DNA from 3 places in the Planococcus plakortidis genome. Region 1 is predicted to be linked to each of the others. Evidence: riboswitches for the same ligand, from Rfam matches in the RefSeq annotation. Region 1 holds a riboswitch; each other region holds the start of a gene.

Region 1 (4,282 bases):
TTGCCCGGCACTTTCTGCAATTCAAACCATGGAGAGGTGGCGATAAACGCTGCTATCGGATGGCGGTTTCCAGCAAGGGCGTGGATGGCGATTGCAGCTCCGAGCCCGTGTCCCGCGAGCACCACCGGCAAGTCATTGCCCGCTGCCATACGCAGCAGTTCAGCGGCCATTTTATCGTACTCGAAAAATTGTTCCCGGTGTACCGCATCCCCTGCAGCCTGCGTCCCATGCCCTGGCAGATCGCCCATATAGACATGAAAACCGTTCCTGCGCCATTTCTCGATTTGCCATGCATAGCGCCGATGCTCTTCATATGCGCTATGGATTATTACGATAACGCCTTTTGCCTCGCCTTCCGCTTGCCATTTCCACATAAACTGCGCCTCCCTCTACAGCTTGATCGATTGACCTTTTTCGTTGTTTTGATACGATTAGAACTAATTATATCTTATCAATGATAAAGGAGCTTTGCCATGATCTATCCATATAAAGACAAATCACCAAACATTGACAAATCGGCCTTCATTGCCGATTATGCGACCGTCACTGGCGACGTGACGATCGGCGAGAATTCCTCGGTCTGGTTCAACACGGTCATCCGCGGCGACGTGGCACCGACGATCATCGGGAAAAACACCAATATACAGGATCTGTCGATGCTTCACCAAAGTCCCGACAATCCCCTCATCCTAGAAGACAATGTCACGATCGGCCATCAAGTCACGCTTCACAGCTGCAAAATCAGAAAAGGCGCATTGGTCGGCATGGGCTCGATCATATTGGATGGCGCTGAAGTCGGCGAAGGCGCTTTTATCGGCGCTGGCAGCCTTATCGCCCAAGGCAAGAAAATTCCGCCAGGCACATTGGCTTTCGGGCGGCCGGCAAAAGTGGTGCGTGAACTGAACGAAGCGGACAAACAAGATATGGAACGCATTGTCCGGGAGTATGCGGAAAAAGCTGCTTATTATAAATCCCTTCAATAGAAAAAGCAGGCGGAAAAATATCCGCCTGCTTTTTCTTATGCGTTCGCTTGTTGTTTCAAAGCCTCAGCTTTATCTGTGCGTTCCCACGGTAGGTCGACATCCGTACGGCCGAAATGGCCATAAGCCGCTGTCTGTTTGTAGATCGGGCGGCGCAAATCGAGCATCTTGATGATGCCGGCCGGGCGCAAATCGAAGTTCGCGCGCACGAGTTCGATCAATTTTTCCTCGCTGACTTTTCCTGTCCCGAACGTATCGACCGCAATCGATACCGGATGTGCTACGCCGATTGCATAGGCCAGTTGCACTTCACATTTATCGGCAAGGCCTGATGCCACGATATTTTTCGCTACATAGCGTGCAGCATATGCGCCGGAACGGTCGACTTTTGTCGCGTCTTTACCGGAGAATGCGCCACCGCCGTGTCGTGCATAGCCGCCGTACGTATCAACGATGATTTTACGGCCAGTAAGACCAGCATCTCCTTGAGGCCCGCCGATGACAAAGCGGCCTGTCGGGTTGATGAAGTATTTCGTTTCAGCATCCAATAGTTCTGCCGGCACGACTTCGTTGATGACGTACTCTTTCAAATTGCGCTGGATTTGCTCCAACGATACTTCCGGATGGTGCTGCGTCGAAATGACAATCGTATCGACACGCACTGGTTTATTGTTTTCATCGTATTCAATCGTCACTTGCGTTTTTCCGTCTGGACGGAGATACGGCAAGATTTCTTCTTTGCGCACTTCTGCCAGGCGGCGTGCGAGTTTGTGGGCCAGGCTGATCGGCAAAGGCATCAATTCTTCTGTTTCGTTTGACGCGTACCCGAACATCAAGCCTTGGTCGCCTGCTCCGATTTCATCCAATTCCTTATCGGTCATCTGGCCTTCACGCGCTTCAAGTGCCACGTTGACGCCTGCCGCGATGTCTGCCGACTGCTCGTCGATCGCTGTCAACACCGCGCTTGTTTCAGAGTCAAATCCGTATTTCGCACGTGTATAGCCGATTTCTTTGACGGTCTGGCGCACGACTTTCGGAATGTCTACATATGTCGATGTCGTGATTTCGCCTGCGACAAGAACGAGCCCTGTCGTTACAGTCGTTTCGCATGCGACACGCGCGTTCGGGTCTTCCGCTAAAATGGCATCCAGGATTGCGTCTGAGATCTGGTCGCAAATCTTATCCGGATGGCCCTCTGTTACTGATTCTGATGTGAATAATCGACGGTTTGTCAAAAAAAGTTCCTCCTTATATCCTGCGAGATTGCTCTCGAAATTGATACGGTACTCGTTTTCCCATGTCAAGTCCGTTTCCATTAAGGAATTGAACTTCCAGCTTTTTCAGCCTGCACACGAGGATTAAGGGCATTCCATAAAAAAATCCCTTCACTCAATACATTGAGGAAAGGAATAATCATCATAAGCACCTTTCACTCTTATCGTCCAAGGCATTCGCCTTGCTTCAGGTTGGGCACCATCGCTGCAAGCGCAGCAGGTTGCCGGGTTTCATCGGGCCTGCACCCTCCACCAGCTCGGAATAAGAGTATCCGTTCAATTTCCCATCATACGGAATGCTGCCAGCACTGTCAACGTTTTTACCGGAAACAATTGTCGGACTTTTAAACATGCAGCTTTTTCTACTATAAAATTGCACAAATCATGAACATTGACAGATTTCGAGTTATTAGTATAGACTAATCGCATCAATGTGTTATACTAATGTTCGAATATACATCTTCCCCATTCATTTGGGAATAAACGAAAAGGAAGGTACATATATATGACTTCAGTGAACTTTGCAAATGATTTGAAAGAGCTTTTGGCAGGCTCCAATGTCAATACTCAATTATCCGTTCCCCAACTGGTTGAAGCAGCCACATCCCGTGGGGAGGCAGTATTGACCCGTGAAGGCGCAGTCAAAGCCGAAACCGGCAAGTACACTGGCCGTTCGCCTAAAGACAAGTATATGGTAGAAGAGGCAATTTCGAAAGATAAAATTGACTGGGGCAGCGTCAACCGCCCGATTTCATCTGAAATCTTCGAGAACCTATATGCTAAAGTCCTCAATCATTTGAAAGAAAAAGACGCTTTGTACGTCTTCAAAGGCTTCGCCGGCGCAGATCCTGAGTCCCGTCTTGCGATTCAGACGATCAATGAATACGCCTGGCATAACCTGTTCGCCCATCAATTGTTCATCCGCCCGACTGCGGAAGAACTGGAGGCGCATGAAGCTGAATTCACTGTCGTTTACGCTCCGACTTTCCACGCAGACCCAGCGGTGGACGGAACGGATTCCGAAACCTTCATCATCGTTTCGATGGAAAAGAAAATCATCTTGATCGGCGGCACGGAATACGCTGGCGAAATGAAGAAATCCATCTTCTCGATCATGAACTATATCCTTCCGGAAAAAGGCATCCTGCCGATGCACTGTTCAGCGAACGTCGGGAAAAATGACGATGTCGCTTTGTTCTTCGGGCTTTCCGGTACAGGGAAAACAACTTTATCAGCTGACGAAGACCGCAAATTGATCGGTGACGATGAGCACGGCTGGTCCGATAACGGCGTCTTCAACATTGAAGGCGGCTGCTACGCGAAGACCATCAACTTGTCCCGTGAAAACGAGCCGCAAATCTTCGATGCCATCCGTTTCGGCTCGGTTCTTGAAAACGTAGTCGTTGACGAAGATACGCGCATCCCGGATTACGACGACGGATCGTTGACAGAAAACACGCGTGCAGCATACCCGATCGATGCCATCGATAACATTGTCGTCCCTTCTGTTGCAGGGCACCCGAAAACGATCGTCTTTTTGACTGCAGACGCATTCGGCGTATTGCCTCCAATCAGCAAATTGACGAAAGAACAAGCGATGTACCACTTCCTGAGCGGCTATACATCGAAACTTGCCGGCACAGAACGCGGCATCACGTCACCGGAAGCGACATTCTCGACATGCTTCGGTTCGCCATTCCTTCCGCTTCATGCGACCGTGTACGCTGAAATGCTCGGCGATAAAATTGATGAGCACGGCGCAGACGTCTACCTTGTAAACACAGGCTGGACTGGCGGCATCTACGGCGTCGGAAGCCGCATGAAATTGTCATACACCCGCACGATGGTGCGCGCAGCGATCCGCGGCGACTTGAACGGCGTGGAAATGGAACACGAATCCGTCTTCGGCTTGAACATGCCTAAAGAAATCCCAGGCGTGCCAACTGAAGTATTGAACCCGCGCAATGCATGGGCTGATAAAGAAGCTTATGACCAAAAAGCACAGGAACTGGCGAAGAAATTCAAAGA
Region 2 (4,282 bases), 540 kb from region 1:
CCCATTGACCTTTTGCTACCGATGAGATCGCCGACCGAATCACTTCTGCCGTATATGCGGAGAAGTGGATACTGATGCCGATGATGGCAGCTGTCAGTGGTTGCATATCGATACCGATCATGGGGAATCCGAAGTATAGGATGAATAGAATAACAAGAAGTGGTGTTCCGCGCATAAATGAGATGAATAGGCGGGCGGGAAAGGACAGCAAAGTTAGTTTATTCATGCGGGCAAGAGCGACGAACAACCCTAGAAATAGAGCAAGAAGCATGCTTACAATTGCGATTAATAAAGTATACCAAGCTCCTTCCAGGATAAACGGAAGAGCCTCTATTGCGACTTCTATGTTAAAAAGATATTCCCATTTAAAATCAGACATATTTTATCTCCTTTAGATGTGCAAGATAGAAAAAAGAGGAATCAAAGGATTCCCCCGGCAGGATTATTCAACATCAACTGGTTTTGTGACGTCAGCTCCTAAAAACTCAAGCGAAATTTCCGTTACGGTGCCGTCTTCAATTAATTCTGTTAGGGCGGCATCAAGTTGCTCTTTCAATTCCGGGCTGTCTTTTTGCATCACTAAACCACTGCTGTTAGGAGAAAACTTTACATTTTCAGCAAGCTTTAATCCAGGTTTATCAAATTGTTCCAGTGCTTGAATCAATACTAAATAATCATTGAGTGTAGCGTCAACGCGCCCTTGCACAATTTCAGGAAGCACAGTATCTGAACCGGTATAGACTACTACTTCAGCGCCTTGTTCTTTAGCATAATCCGAGTAATTGCTCGTCGCGGCTCCACCAACTTTTTTACCTGCTAAATCATCCACTGTGTTAATGCCAGAATCATCACTTTCCCGGACGATAGCTGATCCATAGGAATGCTTGACGGGAACTGTAAAATCAAATTTCTCGAGGCGTTCTTCTGTAATTGAAAAATCATTTGCTGCCACATCGATTTGGCCATTTCTTAATGCGGGCAGAAGACCGTCAAATTCCATCGTTTTAAATTCAACTTCAAGGCCCAGCTTATCTCCAATCGCCCGAACTACTTCCACATCAAATCCAGTCAACTCTTTCGTTGTTTCATCGAAGTAGGTAACCGGGAAATATAAACCTTCTGTACCCACCACTAATTTGCCTGAATCCTCAATTTGTTCCCAGGAATTCTGTTCGCCTGATTCAGAAGCGCTGGCAGAGCTATTGGACTCCTCATTTCCGCACGCAGCTGCAATCAATGCTGTTGTTGAGATCAGTGTGAAAAGCAAAAACTTTTTCGGCTTTTTCATATGTATGACACCATCCTTAATGAAATTAGCGCAACAGCAATGATTCTTCATGAAACCAAACAAAAAACCTCTTCAATAAGAAGAGGTTTGCATCTCAAAAAAAGATTTCAACTCTTCTTATCTCTCAAGCGATTCGCTTGCTGGATTTGGCACAGTACTCGAAAAGAGTCCGCTGCCGAGGTTTCGTAGGGCCAATCCCTCCACCTCTCATGATAAGAATGTATTAACTATTCAGCTATATTAGAACCATACCATCGACATTTAATTAGGTCAATATGTATTCCTATATATTTAGTGGGTTTTATTTTTTGAAAACATTTGAAGTATATAGCTGCTCTGATTTACGTGAATTGTGTTGTGGAATAAGGTGCTTGGTTCGTAAAAGGTCGCTTTCGAAGCGACCTTTTTTCTATGCGAAAATCGTATCCTTGGGGTAGCAAGTAACCCAAAGGAGGAAACGAAGATGAAAAATGAAACGACGGAATTGGTATTTATTCTCGACAAGAGCGGCTCGATGGCGGGGCTGGAACAAGATACGATCGGCGGCTTCAATGCCTTGATCGACAAGCAGCGAAAGCTCCCTGGCGAGGTCCGCGTGACGACGGTGCTGTTCAATCACGGATATGAATTGTTGCACGACCGGATTTCGCTCGAAGGCATTTCGCCGATGACCGATAGCGATTACGAAGTAGGCGGCATGACGGCTTTGCTCGATGCGGTCGGCTCGACGATCCAGAAAATCAGCAACGCGCAAAAAGGGACATTGGAAAAACACCGGGCCGGCCGGGTGATGTTCGTCATCACGACGGATGGCCTGGAAAACTCCAGCTGTGAATACACGTATAGGAAAATCCATGAAATGATTGCTTCCAAGAAGGCGAACGGCTGGGAATTCATGTTCCTCGGGGCGAATATCGACGCGGTCGCGACCGCAAAGAAATTCGGGGTCGATGAGGATTTTGCGGTGGATTACCATGCGGACGCGAAAGGGACGGAATTGAATTACCAAGTGTTGAGCGAAGCGGTGAGTTCGTTCCGGACCGGGAAAAAGATTAGTCGGGAATGGAAGCAGGAGATTGAACGGGATTATGAAGCTCGAGGAAAGAAATAAAGTGAAAAAAGAAAAGTGATTTGCATTTAAAATATTGAAGAATCCGTAATATACTCTGACCCATCGATAAAAGTTTTGATTAAATGCACTAAAAGCACTAATTTATATTTCGATATTAGGGAGTAATGTTATAATTGAGAAGGTTAATATTCGTTACTTAATAATCAAAGATATTACTCTTCTATGCTTTTAGTTTTAAAACTAATCTAAAATACTTTTAATTGAGTGAGATGGGAGATTTCCATAGTGGCAAAAGTTGTAGGGAGAAAAGCTTTAGAGTTTGCATTAGAAACTGCACAAACTGATGCGCTTAAAAAAGGTTTAAAAGGCGAATTAACCTTATTGAAGGTCCTGGAGTCAAAGTTAACAGCTAGCTCAATAGTGATCTGGGATCCTAAATTTCTAGAATTTAAGCCAGACATTTTAATTATCGATCCGAATTTAGGCTTTGTGTTTGTAGAAGTAAAGAATTGGTCACTAGCTTTCGTAGATCAATTTTTTAGCAACGGTAAGTCAGCAACAAAAAAAGGAATGAAATATCCTCTTGGGCAAACAGATAATTATATAAATGAACTTCAGAGATATATTAATACGTTAAGAAAAGATCAGTTAGACATTTATCGTTTGACATCTTCTTTGGTAGTTTATACTGGCTTTTCGAAAGAAGAATTTGAAAAAAGAATAGAAGTGAAAAGTTGGAAAGAGGAAGACTTTCAAAACTATTATAAAAAACATCTGTTTTTAGAGGACTTTGAATACGCTGCATTTCGTAAATTACAATCATCAAAGAAGTTCAATAAAAGTGTCACTCAGGATTTTACCATTGGAGAATTGAGATATATTGCCGATTCACTGGGAGATGATGATGAAGAATTTGAAATGAAAAAAGTTCAGAGTAGGTACTCTGAGAATGGAGTTGCAAATCAAAAATTTATAAGGAGGCATGAAAATAAGGTCACTAAAAAAGTAAGAAAGCTGACCTATTCATTGTCTGCTTTAGCGATTTTTTCTCTACTTATGTTCCTTATTATCCCTCTCGGTGCTGATAGTAATGAAAGCTACGATAAGGCGGTTGAAGATGCTAAATTCGCTATGGCGAATGGGGAATACCAAAAAGCTTTGGGTTTATATGAACTGGCTGTGAATGAAAAACCAGATGACCATGAGACAAAGTTTTTGTATTGGTCTTTACGTTTATTGAACGAATTAACTTTAATAGCTGAAAATGGAGATCAAGATAAGGTCATAGAAAAAATTGATAAATTAAGAGAGACAGATAAAATACCACACCATTTAGAAAGGCATTATCAGGAGTTGTATACAGTAAGTGTCGAAAAGCAGGAGCACGAAAACAAAGTAAAAGAAGGAATAGAGGAGATTGGAATTCTCGTTGCTAGTCAGAAGTTTGATCAAGCTCAATCTTCACTAGATAACTTGAAGACAGATCAATTAACGAAAGAAGAGTTGGATGAAAAAGAAATCAAACTTCTTGCCCTAGCTGAACAAATTGAACAGGGGCAAAAAGAATTGTTAAGGAAACAAGAGGTAGCCGCTGAATCTGAAATTTTAAAAAATCCGATAAAAACAGAAGGGCTAAGTAATAAAAGTGTCTATATGGATAAATTAGGGGGAATTGAAGCTGGATTGGCAGATTTGAATTACTTATACCAAGCTGGCGTCACTTCAAATATTTTAGAAGCGGAATATGAAACTTTGAAAAGATGGGATGATGCTTTAAATGAAATATACGGGGTGTTAAAAACTACCTTAAGTCTTGGGGAGATGGATAGATTAAGAGTTGCGCAGAGAGAATGGATAGTATACAGAGATTATGAAGCGGAGCTTGCTTCCCAAGCATTCGAGGGAGGCACTTTTGAAGAGGT
Region 3 (4,282 bases), 670 kb from region 1:
CTTACGGCTTTTATTTATGGCATTGGCCGCTATTAGTGTTTTACTATGCCTATTTCAATACCGAAACGGTCACCGCACTCGGCGGCATCGGCATTTTGGCCATCACACTCGTTTTGTCGATCATGACCATCCGGCTCGTCGAAAAGCCGGTGCGCGAGATGCCGGTCAAGCATTCGAAAAAACGCTTGTCGAAAGTATTGGTCGCGTTGATGACACCGGCAATTCTGGTCGGTCTCTCATGGGGCGTATTCGTCCAAGCAAGCAGCGGCGGCACAGCAACGGTAGAGGACAATCCAGGCGCACGCGCCGTCTCGGAAAATATCCAGCCGTCGAAAGAAGCTAAACTGCAACCGGATTTCTTATCGGCAAAAGAAGATTTGCCGACATTCTATAGCGATAAAGATTGTTTCTCGACAGGCAGTGTCAGCTCGAAACTCAAGGAATGTTCGTTCGGCGTAACGGAAAACCCTGAGCGTGTCGTGGCATTGGTCGGCGGTTCGCATTCCGGACATTGGTTCCCGGCACTTGAAGCCGTCGCAGAAGAAATGAACATGCGCATCGATGTCTATAATAAAGACGCGTGCCGATTCTCAAGCGGCGATTTCGACGGCCAATTGGATGAAGCGTGCATGACGTGGAACGATAACCTTCAAGAGCGCTTGATGGCAGAACCGCCTGATTTGATCTTCACGACAGCGACGGTGAATTCTGGCGATACGGTGCCAAAAGGGTATCTTGCTAAATGGAAAGAGTTCGAAGGGATCGCGGGGATTTTCGCCGTGCGTGACAACCCCCGCATGAAAGTCGATCCGACGCTGTGTCTCGATGAATTGAGCGTCGACAATTGCTCGGTTGAACGCAGTAAAGCGTTGTCGGATGTTGTGCCATGGGAAAATACAGAAGACATCCCGGACAATGTGACGTTCGCCGATATGTCCGAGTATTTCTGCACGGACGATACGTGCCCGCCGGTCATCGGCAATGTGCTCGTCTACCGCGATAAGCATCATTTAACGACGCTTTATTCGCAAACGATGGGGCCTGCATTAAGAGAACATCTCGAACCGGCTTTTGAAAAGTTGAACTGATGAATACTGAACGCCTCCGGAAGGGCACTCTTCCGGAGGCGTTTTCTATTGATTCGTTTTGCAGGGAAAACAAATGCTGTGTCGAAAGAGAATAGCAAGGAACAAAGTGCGCAGCAAAATCGGAGAGGGGTATGTGGCATGAAACGCAGATGGCCGGTTTTAGCATTGACGACGCTCGGGGCATACGGAATTTACCGGAAATATAAAGACATGACGCGGCTTGTTAAACCGACATGGCCGGAAGTCCGGCACGCCGGTGAAGTGGAACAGGCAAGAACGGACAATCTTCCAAAACCGATCGCCAAATGGCTGGAAGTGAGCGGCGCGATCGGCCGGGAACAGGTGATGGGCGTTTACGTAAAGCAAGTGGGCTGGATGAAAACGAAACCCGACCAGGAAGAATGGAGTGAATCGACCGCCGAGCAATACAGCTTTATGGAGCCGCCGTCGTTTTATTGGAAAGCGCGCATGAAAGTGGACGGCTTGTTCGTTACAGGGGCCGACAGTTTTCGGGATGGCCGCGCGGGCATGCGCCTCCGCTTTGCGGGCCTCGTGCCGATCAACCGGTCGATGCCGGACGGCAAGCTGGATGAATCGGCCTTGCAGCGCTTTTTAATGGAGATGGCGTGGCTTCCGGGACTGGTGTTCAGCCCGTACGTGCGGTTTTTGAACAGCAATGCCCATTCCGTGGAAGCGGAAATGACCTATAACGGGTCGACCGCCAATGTAACCTTCGAGTTTGATGAAACAGGGCGCATGAAGCGGGCGCGGGCGATGCGCTATAAAGACGTCGGCGAAGAGGCGAAGCGCTTGCCGTGCATTGCCGAAGTGCATGAATGGCAACAAGTCGACGGCATCGAAATCCCGCGTCGCATCGACATTACGTGGATCATCGACGGCCAAGCCTTCACGTGGTATAAATTCACTGTCGAAGCCGCCAAATTCAATCCGCGCGTTCCGGATGCCTGGTAAAGGCCGGAAATGTAACAGAAAGTTCTTTGTTTTTTGATAAATCACCTTGACCCAAATCATCGCAGGGGGTATCATGTGGGAATACTGAAAACTGCATAGTGAATTCTTATCTAGAGAAGTCGAGGGACTGGCCCGATGACGCTTCAGCAACCAGCCGTTAGGTCAGGTGCTAATTCCAGCAGGCATATGCCTGGCAGATGAAAAGGAACGAGTCCGATATCGTAAAGCCTTCTTTTTCATGGAAGGCTTTTTTTGTTTCATATCGATGCGTCCGCAGCTGCACGGCAAAATCAGACAGAGGAGGACGAATCATGTTATTGGATGAACTGAAAAAACGGATGCTGACGGCGGACGGCGCCATGGGAACGCTGTTGTACTCGTACGGCATCGAATATTGCAACGAGGAATTGAACATCCAGCGCCCGGAAGTGATCGAGAAGATCCACCGCGATTATATCGCAGCCGGGGCCGACATTATCCAAACGAACACATACGGGGCGAATGCCCATAAACTGGCGCGCTACGGGCTCGAAGAACAGACCGAAGCGATCAATAAAGCAGCGATCGCCATCGCCAATAAAGCCGCAAAAGACGGCGGGCAGTTTGTCGTCGGTACGATCGGCGGCATCCGCGGCATCCGGAAAAGCGATGCCACTTTGGATGAAATCGTCGCTATGGTCGACCAGCAGGCGAAGCATTTATTGTCCGGCGACCCGGACGGCTTATTGCTCGAGACGTATTACGATTTCGAGGAACTGGCGGCGACCGTCACCCATTTGAAGAAACTGACAGACGCCCCTTTAATCGCGCAATTGTCGATGCACGAACCCGGCATTTTGCAAAACGGCATGAGCTTAAACGAAGGATTGAAACGGCTCGATGCGCTCGGCGCGGAAATCGTCGGCGTCAATTGCCGGCTTGGCCCGCACCATACCATCCAAGCATTTGAAGGCGTCGAACTGCCGGAAAAAGCGTTTTTATCCGCTTATCCGAACGCTTCGCTATTGGATATCGAAGACGGGCGCATCGTCTATGAATCGGAAGCCGATTATTTCGGCCGTGCGGCACTGCTTTTGCGCGAAGAAGGCGTGAGACTCATCGGCGGTTGTTGCGGCACGACGCCAAAACATATCGAAGCAGTGAAAAAACGCATCGGCCATTTGCAGCCGATCACCGAAAAGAAAGTCGAAGAGAAAAAGCCGATTGTCATCCGCGAGGCGGAGGCGTTAAAAGACAAGCCCTTGCACGAAAAAGCGAAAACCGAGCGGACGATCATCGTCGAACTCGATACGCCGCGCCATTTGGACATCGAGAAATTCCTTGAAGGTTCAAAGGCATTGGACGCAGAAGGCATAGACGCCATCACGATGGCCGACAATTCACTCGCTTCGCCGCGCATCAGCAATATGGCGATGGGTTCGATCATCAAGCACAAGCAGGATGTCAGACCTCTTGCGCATATTACGTGCCGCGACCGTAATTTGATTGGCTTGCAATCGCATATCATGGGGCTGGATGCACTCGGCATCCACGACATACTCGCCGTCACGGGCGACCCGACCAAAGTCGGCGATTTCCCAGGCGCGACAAGCGTCTACGACGTGTCGAGCATGGAGTTGATCCAGCTCATCAAAAAGCTCAATGAAGGCATTTCATTTTCCGGGAAACCGTTGCGGAAAAAAGCGAACTTCTCAGTTGCCGCCGCGTTCAACCCGAATGTCCGTGTGGTGGAACGGGCGGTTCAAAGGCTCGAGAAGAAAATCGAAGCCGGTGCGGATTACTTCATTTCGCAGCCGGTCTACACAAAAGAGAAAATCATCGAAATCCACGAAGCAACGAAGCATTTGGACACGCCGATTTTCCTCGGGGTCATGCCGCTGACGAGCATCCGCAGCGCCGACTTCTTGCATAACGAAGTGCCGGGCATCAAATTGTCGGAAGAAGCACTTGACCGCATGCGGGCTTGCGGTGAAGACAAGGAAAAAGCGACCGCAGAAGGCATACAGATCGCAAAAGAATTGATCGACACGGCAGCGGAATTGTTCAACGGCATTTATTTGATCACGCCATTTGTGCGCTACGACATGACGGTGGAATTGATCCGCCACATCCGACAACTAGATTTAAAGAAAGCGAGCGATCGTGCCTATGCCTAAACATTTAATTGAACAGCAACTCGAAAAACGCATCTTGATCATTGACGGCGCGATGGGAACGATGAT

The links. Region 1 has a riboswitch for S-adenosylmethionine ahead of metK (methionine adenosyltransferase). Riboswitches for the same ligand answer to the same signal wherever they lie in the genome.
Region 2: another riboswitch for S-adenosylmethionine. It lies ahead of BBI15_RS03700 (transporter substrate-binding domain-containing protein); the one in region 1 lies ahead of metK (methionine adenosyltransferase).
Region 3: another riboswitch for S-adenosylmethionine. It lies ahead of BBI15_RS03115 (bifunctional homocysteine S-methyltransferase/methylenetetrahydrofolate reductase); the one in region 1 lies ahead of metK (methionine adenosyltransferase).

Annotation. Positions count from the first base shown of each region.
Region 1 is NZ_CP016539.2:1,254,949-1,259,230, reverse strand. Features, by position in the region: gene BBI15_RS06450 (alpha/beta hydrolase) at 1-374, opposite strand, end outside; gene BBI15_RS06445 (gamma carbonic anhydrase) at 474-983, shown strand; gene metK (methionine adenosyltransferase) at 1,019-2,215, opposite strand; SAM riboswitch class I at 2,413-2,523, opposite strand; gene pckA (phosphoenolpyruvate carboxykinase (ATP)) at 2,760-4,282, shown strand, end outside.
Region 2 is NZ_CP016539.2:712,641-716,922, forward strand. Features, by position in the region: gene BBI15_RS03695 (amino acid ABC transporter permease) at 1-379, opposite strand, end outside; gene BBI15_RS03700 (transporter substrate-binding domain-containing protein) at 443-1,288, opposite strand; SAM riboswitch class I at 1,403-1,507, opposite strand; gene BBI15_RS03705 (vWA domain-containing protein) at 1,752-2,399, shown strand; gene BBI15_RS03710 (lysozyme inhibitor LprI family protein) at 2,646-4,282, shown strand, end outside.
Region 3 is NZ_CP016539.2:587,307-591,588, forward strand. Features, by position in the region: gene BBI15_RS03105 (acyltransferase family protein) at 1-1,088, shown strand, start outside; gene BBI15_RS03110 (DUF6920 family protein) at 1,227-2,060, shown strand; SAM riboswitch class I at 2,164-2,264, shown strand; gene BBI15_RS03115 (bifunctional homocysteine S-methyltransferase/methylenetetrahydrofolate reductase) at 2,369-4,216, shown strand; gene metH (methionine synthase) at 4,209-4,282, shown strand, end outside.